One region of the Peribacillus sp. Bi134 genome, then DNA from elsewhere that is predicted to be linked to it. Evidence: a T-box and tRNA genes for the amino acid it is inferred to sense, from the RefSeq annotation. Region 1 holds a T-box; the other holds one or more tRNA genes.

The links. The T-box of region 1 lies ahead of glyQ (glycine--tRNA ligase subunit alpha). A T-box ahead of a tRNA ligase gene usually reads a tRNA of that ligase, here a tRNA-Gly.
Region 2: it has a tRNA-Gly gene. The T-box ahead of glyQ (glycine--tRNA ligase subunit alpha) is inferred to sense a tRNA for this amino acid. The anticodon was not compared.

Annotation. Positions count from the first base shown of each region.
Region 1 is NZ_CAKKLN010000005.1:418,629-425,759, forward strand. It holds gene glyS (glycine--tRNA ligase subunit beta) at 1-892, opposite strand, end outside; gene glyQ (glycine--tRNA ligase subunit alpha) at 879-1,775, opposite strand; T-box leader at 1,873-2,049, opposite strand; gene recO (DNA repair protein RecO) at 2,108-2,860, opposite strand; gene LQ188_RS13345 (YqzL family protein) at 2,894-3,037, opposite strand; gene era (GTPase Era) at 3,137-4,066, opposite strand; gene LQ188_RS13355 (cytidine deaminase) at 4,059-4,457, opposite strand; gene LQ188_RS13360 (diacylglycerol kinase family protein) at 4,497-4,874, opposite strand; gene ybeY (rRNA maturation RNase YbeY) at 4,852-5,328, opposite strand; gene LQ188_RS13370 (HD family phosphohydrolase) at 5,325-7,131, opposite strand, start outside.
Region 2 is NZ_CAKKLN010000009.1:105,239-112,369, reverse strand. It holds gene trmL (tRNA (uridine(34)/cytosine(34)/5-carboxymethylaminomethyluridine(34)-2'-O)-methyltransferase TrmL) at 1-448, opposite strand, end outside; gene LQ188_RS20825 (amidase domain-containing protein) at 516-1,373, opposite strand; gene queG (tRNA epoxyqueuosine(34) reductase QueG) at 1,573-2,712, opposite strand; gene LQ188_RS20815 (phenylalanine--tRNA ligase beta subunit-related protein) at 2,819-3,487, shown strand; tRNA gene LQ188_RS20810 (tRNA-Gly) at 4,342-4,415, opposite strand; gene LQ188_RS20805 (YbjN domain-containing protein) at 4,593-5,006, opposite strand; gene LQ188_RS20800 (FUSC family protein) at 5,166-7,118, opposite strand.

The DNA.
Region 1 (7,131 bases):
AGTGAGCAAGCAGTTTCCCGTCCTGATCTTTAACAGGGAAATAACGTTGATGTTCCTTCATCGATGTGATAAGCACCTCAGCTGGAAGCTCAAGGAATTCTTCTTCAAAATTTCCAAATAACACCGTTGGATACTCTACCAAATTATTGACTTCTTCAAGCAGATCTTCATCGACTGGGATGATCCAGCCTTTCTCCTGCTCAAGCTCTTTAATCTGATCCAATATAACTTGCCGGCGTTTATCTGGATTCGCCATAACAAATTGTTCTTTTAGCGTATCTTCGTACAGTTCCGGCAGTTCGATGCTAGCGCTATCGCCCAAGAAACGGTGTCCTTTTGTTTCACGGCCCGTTTCCACATCAGCAATGCTGAATGGCACAATGTCATTGCCGAATAAGGCAATCAGCCATTTAATCGGACGGACGAAGCGGAGCTCCTGATTGGCCCAACGCATATTTTTCGGAAACGTCATGCCGCTGATGATTTCAGCAAGCTCAGATAAAAGCTGAACGGTCTGCTGTCCTTTTATGAATTTATTCACATGGACATATTCCACACCCTTGAGTTCTTTAAAATAAATGTCCTCTGAAGTCATTCCTTGACCCCTGACGAATCCCAATGCCGCTTTAGACCAGTTGCCTTCACTGTCCAAAGCGATTTTCTTAGCCGGACCTTTTGCTTCTTCTTCGATATCCTTTTGGGACTCTTCCACGTCTTTCACCAGTACGGCCAAACGTCTTGGTGTGGAAAAAGCTTCAACCGTTCCGAATTCAATCGCTTTTTCCTTTAGCCATTGCTGCACCTTATCTGACAACTGTTTCATTGATGCTGTCACAAAACGGGCAGGCAGCTCTTCCAATCCAATCTCCAATAACAAATCACGCTTGCTCATTTGTATTCTCCCCTTTCACTTTCAGAATCGGGAAGCCTAATTTTTCCCGCTCTTCATAGAAGGTCTTGGCAACCTTGCGCGCTAGGTTACGGCACCGGGCAATATAACCCGTTCTTTCCGTCACCGAGATGGCACCTTTGGCATCCAAAAGGTTAAATGTATGTGAACATTTCAAAACATAATCATATGCGGGATGTACAAGACCTTCTTCCATTTGGCGATGCGCTTCCTTTTCATACATCGTGAAAAGCTGAAACAGCATATCAAGGTCGGAGGTTTCGAACGTATATTTCGAATGTTCGTATTCCGGCTGTCCAAATATATCCCGAACTGTGAATCCATCTGTCCATTCCAGGTCAAATACGTTTTCCTTATCTTGAATGTATGAAGCGAGACGTTCGATCCCGTATGTAATTTCCACGGAAACCGGCTTGCACTCAAGACCGCCCACTTGTTGGAAATATGTAAATTGCGTTATTTCCATTCCATCAAGCCAAACTTCCCAACCGAGACCGGCACACCCTAGTGATGGGTTTTCCCAGTTGTCCTCCACAAAGCGAATATCATGCTCAAGCGGATTTATCCCTAAAGCGCGTAAAGAATCCAAATATAACTCTTGGATATTGTCAGGCGACGGCTTCATGATCACTTGGAACTGATGGTGCTGATACAGTCGGTTAGGGTTCTCACCATAACGACCGTCAGCAGGACGGCGTGATGGCTCCACGTAAGCAACGCTCCAAGGCTCAGGTCCAATGGCTCTCAGGAACGTGTATGGGCTCATCGTTCCTGCCCCTTTCTCGACATCATAAGCATTCATCAATATGCAGCCTTGTTCAGACCAATGCTTTTGTAACGTTAAAATCATATTTTGAATATTCATCGTACACCTCCAGGTTATTTAAAACGGCTCTTTTTAAAATCAGGTCGGAACCCATCACATTTGGGCAAACAAAAAACTCTCGTCCCTATGCGAAATGCATAGGGACGAGAGTATACCCGCGGTTCCACCCTAATTGCCGTTTATAAAACGGCCTCTTTTCAAAGCAACATGCTCCGGAAACGCCCTTCCCTGTAAATCCATATCCCGGCTTCCACCGTCCCGGGTTCGCTTTTTATGGAGAATGACAGATACTCTTTTCCATCAACGCAATCTTCTTATTTTGATGTTTAGAATTTTATACAAACTAACAAGGAATGTCAATAGGTCAGATCCTAAAACATATCTTTCATCGTATCAATCTGATTCAGGAACTTTTTTGATTTCAAGTTCAGACCTGAATATTCCTCATAATAAGCATCGATGATCTTTCGCAGTTCTTTTTTCGTTTCAGGCTTGACGGAAATGTTTCCGAGCCTTGATAAATCGAAATAATAAAAGATTCGCAGCAATTTGACGGCTGCAGCTGAAATTTTATAATGATAAGGGTCTTTCCCCAGGCAGCGGTGACAGATAAAGCCCGCTTCCCGAAGCGAGAAGGAGAATTCCCCTTCCGTTTCACCACATACAGCACATTGATTCAGCACTGGGTTAATCCCATTGACGGGCAGCATCTTCATTTCAAAAATGAATTTCAATACCTCTGCGTCATATTCTTCGTTTATGTAATGCAAGGTTTGCGAAAGCAACTCATACAAATATGGATTCGGTTTCTTATCCTCGACACTTTTATCAAGCAATTCAACAATATAAGAAGCATAAGCAGTGGCAAAAAGATCCTCCCTTATGAAACGGAGTGAATCGACCATTTCGCCTTGCTGAAGACTTCCGAGTCCGGTTGATGTAGTTACAAGAAAATACCCGGAGCAAAAAAGCTGTGTGACGGCAGAAAGCCTGCTGTTAGGTTTACTGGCCCCTCTAGCCATAACGCCGATTTTTCCTAGCTCACGGGTATATATAGTAATGATTTTGTTATTTTCTCCATATGCAGTTCGCCTTATGACAATGCCCTCACATTTTTGGAGCATACCAAGACACCACCCATGCTCGCCAAGGCTAACCTATGAAACAGGAAAATCAATTTCTGCTAGCTCATCATTCAATACCAAGTGTCTTTCCTGTCTTTCGACTTCTATCTCCTTAAACAGCAAATAGGTGTCCACATTACCTGTTTCAGAGAATAATTCCCAGGTAAAATCCAACATATAAAGCCCACCTTTCATTTTTAACTAGCAATATGAATATCCGACCATATGATTAGCTTGACCGTTTTCCAAACTTTCATGACGCGTAAATTTTGTTAATTAATACTCGCTCTCATTGAAGCCATAATCACGAAGCTGGCTTGCTTTATTACGCCAATCTTTCTGCACCTTCACCCACAGTTCCAGGAAAACCTTTGAGCCCAATAAGTTTTCGATATCCACCCTGGCACGGCTACCGACTTCTTTAAGCATTTTCCCTTGCTTTCCGATGACAATGCCTTTTTGTGAATCACGTTCGACAACGATCGTCGCCATGACATTAATGGTGTCGCTGTTATCCATTTTTTTAATCGAATCGATGACAACAGCCACCGAATGCGGAATTTCTTCCCGTGTAAGGTGCAGCACCTTCTCGCGGACCAATTCGGAAATGATAAAACGTTCCGGGTGGTCGGTCACTTGGTCAGCAGGATAAAACTGGGGACCTTCAGGCAGATGTTCCTTGATTTGCTCAAGCAGTGTATCAACGTTATTTCCTTCAAGCGCAGAAATCGGAACGACTGCCGCAAAAGGGTAAAGCTGTTGGTATTTTTCAATGATCGGAAGTAAATCATCCGGATGCATCGCATCGATTTTGTTTACAACCAGGAAAACAGGCGTTTTTACGGATTGAAGTTTTTCAATGATAAACTCGTCACCGCGTCCGTATCCTTCAGTCGCATTGATCATGAAGAGAATCAAATCGACTTCCTTCAATGTATTCGTGGCCACTTTCATCATGAAATCACCAAGCTTATGCTTTGGTTTATGAATGCCGGGTGTATCGATGAAAATCATTTGTGAATCGTTTTGTGTAAGTACACCTTGGACCTTATTTCTTGTAGTTTGCGGTTTATCGCTCATAATGGCGATCTTTTGGCCGATGACCCGATTCAGAAATGTACTCTTCCCAACATTAGGTCGTCCAATAATCGAAATGAAACCTGATTTGTAATCTTTTACTTGTGTATCATTAAATAATTTATCCATTCAAATCCTCCGGTGAAAAAGCTCCTGGAAGCAATTCCTGTACTGTTAATTCTTTTATATCCCCATTTAAGTTGGTCAAAACAACCGGCATATCCTTTTCGCACAGTTCTGAAATAACCTGCCTGCATGCCCCGCATGGAGCAACGGGACCGTCGGTATCTGCCACGACTGCAAGTTTAACGAATTTTTTATCGTCATGTGCATAAGCGCTGAATAAAGCTGTCCTTTCGGCGCAATTACACATGCTGTATGCTGCATTTTCTATATTACAACCATGATAGACCTTTCCATCAGCGGTTAAAAGGGCTGCCCCAACCTTAAATTTGGAGTAAGGCACATAAGCTTTATCCCTTGCTTTTTTAGCTTCCTCAATCAATTCCTTTGTATTCAATTCACATCTTCCTTTCAAATTGAGTACCATTTCGGCAACCTACAGGCCAAACTTGGGCAAAAATATAATCAATCCAACTATTATAGAAAATATAGCATATATGAATACAGCTCCGGCTGCAATATCTTTTGCCTGCTTGGCAAGCGGATGGATTTGATCCGTTACCAGGTCCACTACCCTTTCAATCGCTGAATTAACGAGCTCCAAGGTAATCGTGCCGGCTATGGCCGCTAAAATGAAAAGCCACTCCATCCCATTCAATGAGAAGTACCAACCAAAGAATACGACGATGACCGTTAACACGAAATGAATCTTGATATTGCGTTCAGTCCGAACAGCCTCCAAAATTCCCTGACAGGCAAAAGAGAAACTTTTTAATAAAGGATACCTTTTTTTACCCTTCTCTTGAAAGTCCATATTCTTCCAAGATCTCCTTTTGTTTTGTGAACATCACTTTTTCATCTTCTTCATTCATATGGTCAAATCCTAATAAGTGAAGAAAACCATGCAGAGCTAAAAATCCAAGTTCCCGGTCAAATGAATGACCATATTCTTCAGCCTGTTCTTTCGTGCGTTCAATGGAAATGATGATATCCCCTAACATGCGGGGCATTTCGGCCCCGACAATTTCCACTTCATCTTCTCCCATTTCTTCAAGTGCAAAAGAAATGACATCTGTAGCTGAATCTTTATTACGATATTCTTTATTGATTTCCCGAATCCTATCATTGTCAACAAATGTAACAGACAGCTCGGTGTCTTTTTCAATGTTTTCTTTTCTTGCCGCAAATTGCAGAATGCTTTCAACAAGATGCTGAGCTTCCTCCGTTACTTCATTCGTTTCATCCATTAAATCGATAGCTAAAATCATTCTTTCACCTTCTGTCCTAATTTATCCGACTCCGGATATTCAATCCTGGAGTGGAAGATACCATTAAGCGATTCACATAAGGAATGCTTCACGATACTCAATTCTCTCATAGTAATGTCACATTCATCAAATTGACCATCAGAAATCCTGTCCTGAATGATGAAACTTACCAGTTCTTCAATCTTCTCCGGCGTTGGGTGCTTCATCGATCTCACTGCAGCTTCCACACTATCGGCTATGCCGATGACGGCTACTTCCTTCATTACCGCCCTCGGTCCGGGATACCGGTAGTCCGCTTCGAGTGTGGACTCATCCTGTTTTTTTGCCTTATGGTAGAAAAATTTCAATAAAGTGGTCCCATGATGCTGCTCTGCAATATCCACAATCTCTTTCGGGAATTTGTGACTGCGAAGCATCTCCCCGCCGTCTACGGCATGGGCAATGATGATATCCCTGCTCGTTTCCGGCTGCAGCCGATCATGCGGGTTCTCTTCATTCATCTGATTTTCGATGAAGAAATGCGGCCGCTTCGTTTTACCGATATCATGATAATAACTGCCGACCCTTGCCAGCAATCCATTCGACCCGATGGCTTCACAAGCCGATTCCGCCAAATTGGCGACCATCACGCTATGATGATATGTCCCGGGAGCCTCTATCAAGATCCTTCGAAGTAATGGATGATTGGGATTCGCTAGCTCGATAAGCTTAATCGATGATAAAATCCCGAAACCAGCCTCGAAAAACGGCAACAGGCCCATTGTCAAAACGGCTGCACCCACTCCAGAACCCATCGCAGCAGCAGCATAATACAAGTACTCCATTCTAGTATATTGGCTGTCCATAATGAAGATGAGCGAAAAAACAAATGCCATATTGATTAAAGCCAATAGCAGCCCTGCTACCAGCACCTTTGATTTGAAATTTGGCCTGGATAAAATGATGATTGCCGTCAATCCCCCGAAAATGATATAAAGCCCCATCGAGAAATCCAGATTTCCAGGTGTATCACCATTGAATATAATCGTACCATACGAACCTAACAATATGATCATCGCTACCGCTAACCTATCATTCAATAATATCTTGATGAGCATCGCCGCCATGGCACCCGGGAAAATGTATTCCAAGTTCGAGTTTTTCAGGTCTGCGAGAATGCTGACTGTTTTCATGGTAGCCATTGAAAGGATGAAGACAAGACTGAAGATCAATAACTGATTGTACTTGTTATCCTTTTTGGAAATGGAATAGTAGAAAAAGTAATAAAAAGCGGCAAAAGTCAGGACTATGAATAACAGCAGGCCGATATACGGGTAAATGGTAGACTCCGTATTTAAGAAGCCCGCCAATTCAAGCTGCCTATAAACATCCCTGTCCACTAATTGATTTTCTTCAACGATGATCTGACCTTGAAGGATCCTGATCGGCTCTACGCTTTCAACCGCTTTCCTACGCTGTTCCTCGGTTTTGTCCTTATCGAAAAATACATTCTGAATGATTGCCGTACGCGCAAGGGAAGTGGAGGCTTTTTTCATATCGCCGCTGATGCTCATATAGCCCAATTCCTCTACAACCTTTTTCTTGGCATTTTCGACGTCACTTGCTGCGATTCGGGAGCTCATCACATTATTCACGGCTGTAATGGTTGAATCCTTCGCTATTTTCAACTCATCTTCATCAGCCTGCACTAATGCAAGGAAAACGGATTCCTCGATATTTTTATTCACTTCATCGGTCAATTTTTCTTTTAATATGGAAACTTTTTGAGCATCCGTCTTTATTGTCTCTTTTTTATCCCCTTTT
Region 2 (7,131 bases), on a different contig from region 1:
GTCTAAGTGCTTCATAAACCAAGATGGCAGCCGTGTTCGACAGATTAAGTGAACGTACTTTATCCGTCATTGGAATCCGCAGGCACCGATCCATATTTTCTTGGATCAGATCTTTCGGGAGCCCCGTCGTTTCACGGCCAAAAATGAAGAATATCTCACTGTCTTGATCACTGTAATCGAAGCTGGAATGCGGCTGCTCCCCGAATTTCGTCAAGTAATAAAATTCACCGCCGGCATTTTTTTCAAAAAACTCTTCTAACGAATCATAATAATGGATCTTTACATTCTCCCAGTAATCGAGCCCTGCCCGTTTGAGCTGTTTGTCATCCGTCGAGAAACCGAGCGGGCGAATGAGATGTAAAGACGTATCCGTCCCTGCACATGTTCTTGCGATATTTCCTGTATTTGCTGGAATCTGTGGTTGATATAAAACTACATGTATTGACACTTCATTTTCACCTCTAGTTTGAACTTCACCTTAATTATAGCATTAAACAAAAAAGACTAAAAACCAATCACCCTCCATCCAAAATCACAAAGAATTTATAAACGATGTTCGGTGTGTATCTCGTTGAATCCTCATATGTCCAATACCGGTGACGGCTGTTCATCGTATGTGCATTCACTAGCGGCATCCCGTCCTGATCCTTCGCCGTTACGATCAAGTTATGATCAAACCGTCCGTCCCCTTCGAAATCTATACAGAGGATATCTCCCAAATTCAATTCCTTGGCTGACTCGACCTGCTTTGTCCTGATGGCATTCCCGGCTTTAAGCAGATGATATAAAGAATGGGCCGTCGTCCATGTATAACTCCAGCTTTTCCCTCTTATCCACCAGCCCTTACTTTTATTTGGGGCCCCCCACATCGGTATTCCTCCTGCATGTAAACATTGTGAAATGAAATTCGTACAATCATCAGTGAATTTATGATAAGCGGGATTGAATTCGTTCCACCAACGCTCGGCATATTGGACAGCCTTCATCCGATCATATTTATATGCGAGACGCTCTGCGCCTGGATCACATTTTGGCGGTGCCCCTTCGGTTTCAAAGCTCGGAATCAGCTCACTTTCATCCACTATATAACCATTTCGAAACCGGGCCTCCCTTTCCTCCATTTCTTCTTCTATATAAAATGAATCCTCCTGTTTCAATAAATATTGCAGGTGCACGTGATATGTCAGAACTGTATCATTGTCTTCCTTTCTCTTTGAATGTACCTTGCCTGCCGCATTCACCCGAACAATTTCCGCAGCACGGTTTCTCATCATTTCCTTCTTCAAATGTAACTTCCTTTCACCCCGTTCCAGATCATCGGAAGTATAAAACTCCACTCTTTCTTGTAAAAGGCGTTGCAATTGTTCCCTCAAGTTCATACCCTCCTTCTTACCATCTATGCTAATGTGTATGTATGAGGGCATGGACAAAAACACAATTTCATAAAATGTGGGAGTTTCAACTTTATATATATAATGATACTTTTAAAAAGGTTTCCTTGAAGGTAACGGAATATTCTAAGCCAAAAAAAGCCGCCCCGTTAATATTTACCGGGCGGCTGCATTTTAGATATCATTTAGTTTCCAAGGTAAACTGCAGTCCTTTCTCAATTTCCGCCAATACCTCTTCATCCGTTTCCTTCATTCTTGCATCTTCCAATGCGGAAACAGCCTGCTCCCGGCCAATTTTCCCAACTGCCCAGGCCGCCGTCCCCCTGATGACAGGCCGCGGATCATCCTTCATGACCTGTATCAATTGAGGCAATGCCGTTTCATCTTTGAAATGGGCCAATGCTAAAATGGCATTTCGTTGGATTGGTTTTTTACCGCGCCAAGAGCCAGATACATGGCCGTATGTCTCTTTGAAGTCCCGATTTGAAATCGAAAGCAGCGGTTTTAACAGCGGTTTCGCCAGCTCCGGGTCGGGTTCCATCTCTTCATGAAAATGAAAATCCATTCCTTTATTTTTCGGACAAACGGTCTGGCATGTATCACATCCATACAAACGATTGCCTATTTTCGTCCTGAACTCATCCGGAAGGAAACCTTTTGTCTGCGTCAAGAACGCAATGCAACGCTTGGAATTTAGCTGCCCGCCCTGAACGAGCGCTCCAGTCGGGCAAACATCGACACATTTATTGCATGTCCCGCATTGATCTTCCATCGGTTGATCCGGTTCAAATGGCAGGTTGGTTATCATGTCTCCCAAGTATACATAAGACCCGAATTCCGGTGTGATGATCATACTGTTTTTTGCACTCCAGCCAATACCTGCACGCTCAGCCACCGCCCTATCAGATAACTCGCCCGTATCAACCATGGACTTCATCATTGCTCCTGGCACCTTATCACTAATGAAATCCTCAAGTAACTGCAATTTATTACGAAGAACGGTATGATAATCCGTTCCCCAAGACGCCCGGCAAAAAATCCCCCGGCGCTCACTTTTTGTACTTTGCGGAGCATCCTTCAATTTAGAAGGATAAGCAAGCGCAATCGAAATGATGGATTGCGGTTTATCGAATATCAATTCAGGCCTTACCCTTTTATCTATATCGGCTTCTTCAAACCCTGACTGATAATCCAGCTCCTGTTGACGTATCAACCGACCTTTCAATTCGGTAAAGGCCGTGGCCGATGTAAAGCCGATTTTATCGATGCCGATTTCCTTACTATATATAATCACTTCTTGCTTGAATGTGTTCATATCCATATTAATCACCTACGTTCATTCAGTATTCCCATTGAAAGCTTGAATCTTTTTCAAACCATTGCTATCTATGATAAACTAATTGCAATCATTTTTGGAGGTGAAACCGTTGGAAATTACCGTATCAGCTAATCTTAGCAGTAAAATCCCTCAATTCAAAGTTGGGATCATTACATATGAAAACATCGAAGTAGGTCCCTCCCCGCAAATGGTGAAAGGAAGACTTCAATTATTTCAGGAAGCTCTTTTCTTCGATCTTGAAGAAAAGGAATTGACCGACTTTTCCGGCATTAAAGTGTGGCGGGAGATTTTCAAGGCTACTGGAACAAATCCGTCACGGTACCGCCCCTCCGTGGAAGCCCTTTACCGTCGAGTAAAAAAACAGAATTACTTGACACCCATTCATTCAGCCATCGATTTAAATAACTTCTTCTCGCTGTTATATGAAGTTCCGATTGGCATTTATGATGCGGAAAAATTATCAGGGGACATCTCGATTAAGATCGGCGAGGAGTCAGATGGTTATGAAGGTTTGAACGGCCGCTTGAATTCCATGGAGAATATGATTACATCTGCCGATCATGTGGGCGCATTCGGAAGTCCTTACGTTGATTCAGAACGCACGAAAGTCACCGAAGAAACGAAAAAAGCCATCCAAATCATTTATTTACAACCCAATACTCCAATCACGGAAGCAGATCAGCTGACGAAATCCCTGATGGACATGTTCCTTGAAATCCATGGTGGTGAAGGGACTTACTCGATTGTAGAAGGATAATTAAAATCTGAACGAAATTAAACCCTTTCCACAATCGGAAGGGGTTTTTATGATTTTTCCAATTAATAAAACCAGTCCTCTAGTATCCTTTTATTCAACCGATCGATCCATACCCTGAAAAAAGCGATAAAATGATTCCTGGATTTTAAGAGCATAAAGGATCACCTAGCTTAAATTTGGTTTGGGATGAGTCTAGCCTACGGACTTTTCTTAAATTACATTCCAGTTGATTCCAGAAATCCGCTCCCTTTCCGCCGACTGACTGCCAAGCCTCATCAAAGCAAGCGCCTGTGGGGTCTCGACTAGCCAGTTATTCGGCAGGAGTGTCAAAAATTTCTTCGAACCAGTGAGGGTTTCATAAAACAATAAAAAAACAAAGAGCGAGATTGCCTACAATTTTTCCGAAAAAAATGTTTTTGCTGTTTTCAGCCGGAGCACTTTTGTTTCAACCTACACCTCACTATTCGGACTCCCAATCCCTTTTTGTGCCAAACTGCAACCATAACAATGGTTATTACATATCCGCACACCTTGCTCTTCCCCATTAACAGTGTCTAAACAGACCTCAACTACATAACTTGCAAGTTTGGACAAAAAAAAGCACACACTTAGTCAAACTGATTCTACTTACGTAGTTAATCACATTGACTAAGTTAGTGCTGAATCGAAATCCCCACTCTCCAGGATGGAGGATAATATAAAAATAAAAAATCGGTTTTCGGGCATAACATACTTACTGCAGGCAATTTGAACAATAAAAAAAATCCCACTGTAAACAGTAGAATTCTTGTAATAATATTTAAACGCAAAGCTTCGTTCTCCAGGTAACGAAACCCTACGTTATGAGTATGTATTGGAGCGGGTGAAGGGAATCGAACCCTCATCATCAGCTTGGAAGGCTGAGGTTTTACCACTAAACTACACCCGCATATTCTTGTAGAAGTTTGTCGAATTACCAATCAACAAAATTAATTATATAGTTTAATGTGAAAAAATGCAATAGTTCTTTTAAAAAAAATTAATAATTAACGTATTGTAACGTTAATATATTCATTCACTCTAGTAAAAATGTTAAAAAGTCCTCTGAATCAGAGAACTTTTTCATCTAAGACCAAATGACTTCCATTAACCGCGGATAAACCTGCTGTGCCGTTTCAAGCAGCATGATTAACTTCCTGAACGCCAGATCCGGTACGATATCCCCCTCAATGGAGTATGAATACCGAATGGAAATGGTCCCATTTTCCTCATACAGCTTAGAATACCTAAAATTAGCATTATATTCATTCAACAGTGTATGTACATCCTGTTTCTTTTCAGGATTCTTCAACTCGGCGACATTAAAGCAAAATAAGTCCGCCACATTTTCATCTTGATTGAAAGCAAATACTAAAAGGACCTTCCAGCCGTCCTTTAACTTTTGCTCAGCCCTAAAAAAGGTGGTGCCATCTTCATTCAACTCATTCATATAGATTTTCTCACTAGTTAAAAAATCACGAAATTTAGCAACGTTTGACATGGTTCATCACCTTTCTCTTTGTAATTACATTTTATAATGAAAACTGGCATTTTTACAGACTTTTCTATAAACCTTCCAATTTCATCCTATTAATAGGGGCGAAGAATCACTCATTTAAAGAAAGGGATTCAAATATGATCTCCCGGATCAATAGATTGATTAGCCAGTTGCTTCTCCGGAAAACTGAAGCGCATCTTGTAGGTCCAAAATTTCCTGACGGATTTTTGAATATCCTTCTATTTCTGGCACTTCTTTATTCGTATGTGATCGACTTTTATCGGCCGCTATCGCCATGTTTTCGAAAACATACAGCAACTGAGCAAGCTCCCGCTCTGAAAGGATTGGCCGTTCAGAGGATTTTAAGCTGGCATTTAGATAATATCCCAACTGTTCTATCGAAAATATAACGGGCCAAAGAGATTCCAATCTAGCCTTGTTTTTGAATATCTCACCAAGGGATGCATTGTAGACGGTTAATAGATTCACCATATTTGTTTGCATTTTGTTCCTTTCACTGCTTTCATCAATTGCAAGGTCATTATCTTTTTCAGAGAACGCCATCAATAATAGCTGCCCCTGGCTACGAATCGTTTTGGCTATTAAATGATTGAGAAGACTGGATGCCGAACGACTTCCGAGTAACAGCGACCCAATAAGCCCTATCAAGCTTCCAACGACAATATCGGTTATCCTTACAGTCGCAAAAAAACCGAAATCATAGCTTTGAGATGAATATTCCGCCATGATCAATGCTGAAGGGGTAAAAAACATCGCCGCCAATCCATAATTCCGAACGATGAAAAGCTCTGTAATGAATGTCAAAGATAAAATGATCAGAACGATGATGAACTCGTTATGAACGGCTGCTAGAATTAAACTTGCTATCAGGAGTCCGATGACCGTCCCGAAAGTCCTTTGGACCGCCCGATGGAATGTGGAGATGATGGTCGGACCCGACATAACGGCCGCACAGGATAAGGGAATCCAGTACGAACGGTTAAAATCGGCGGAATAGGCGATGATCGCCGCAATGGTAAGGATTGTTCCATATCGAACGGAAGAGAGGAAAACAATGGAATTCTTATCGAACGCCCCAAGAAAAATGGTCTTTAAAGAAGGCTTGGAGATGGTTGCTGCTTGATCGATTTTCTGTACAGGTTCATTCATGATGGCATCTGCATTGTAAATCATCATGAATAACGCTTCCACCTCATCAGTCATTTGGTCAGGTTGAAGGATCTTTTTTTTATTCTTTGTTCCAGATGCAATGGAACCGGCCAAGGCACGAACGGAATGACCTAATTCTGGCGGCATCACGATCTTTTTGTTCAAGGTAATCTCCAGAGCCTCCAAGAATATGGCATTGGCATGTTCATTCAATAGATATAATCGCTTCAACTCATCTGGACTTCTCCTGTTTGAAACCCCCGCTAACAGTGTATCTTCAGCGTGTTTCATCGCCAATACGGTTCTTTGTCTTGCTTTATTGAAAGTCTCGGTGCCCATGGAATCAAAGAATGCCCCCAATTCTCTGTACACCTTTTCTACCGCAAGCGATTCTGGTCCATGAGGGTTGAAAAACCAGCCTAACATACAGATTATCCATGATAGTGCCCCACCCATTAAAACGAGGCCACCACGCAATGGGGCAAGGTTTTGGTCAACGGGCATACCTGTCGCAAGCGCAAAGCTCAAGACGAAGAATACCGCCGAAGGACCGGTTATCTTTAATGCACCAAATACAAAAAAAACACTGGCCCCGATGATACCCATCATTATGGCTGTTCCTAATTGGTATGGAGCCAAAAGCGTCCCTAAAACAACAGATAAAGCAAGACCCACCATCACAAAGAAAATCTTTTTAGCTCTTTGGCGATACGGTTGGTTAAAAACGTATAAATAAGTGAAACCTCCTATCCCTGCAAGTAAACCGTACGATAAATTTCCGAATAATAAGCCAATGAAAACAGGTAGTGCAGCAGCTATACCTGCACTTAGTGCTTTTATCCAAGGAAATGGATTCTTTTTTATTTCAAAAGCCTGTTTAAATGTAGTATGTATCGTATCCAATTTCAGAGATTCCGAAGAGGACCTTTGCTTATTTTCACTCATTTTCAATTTATCC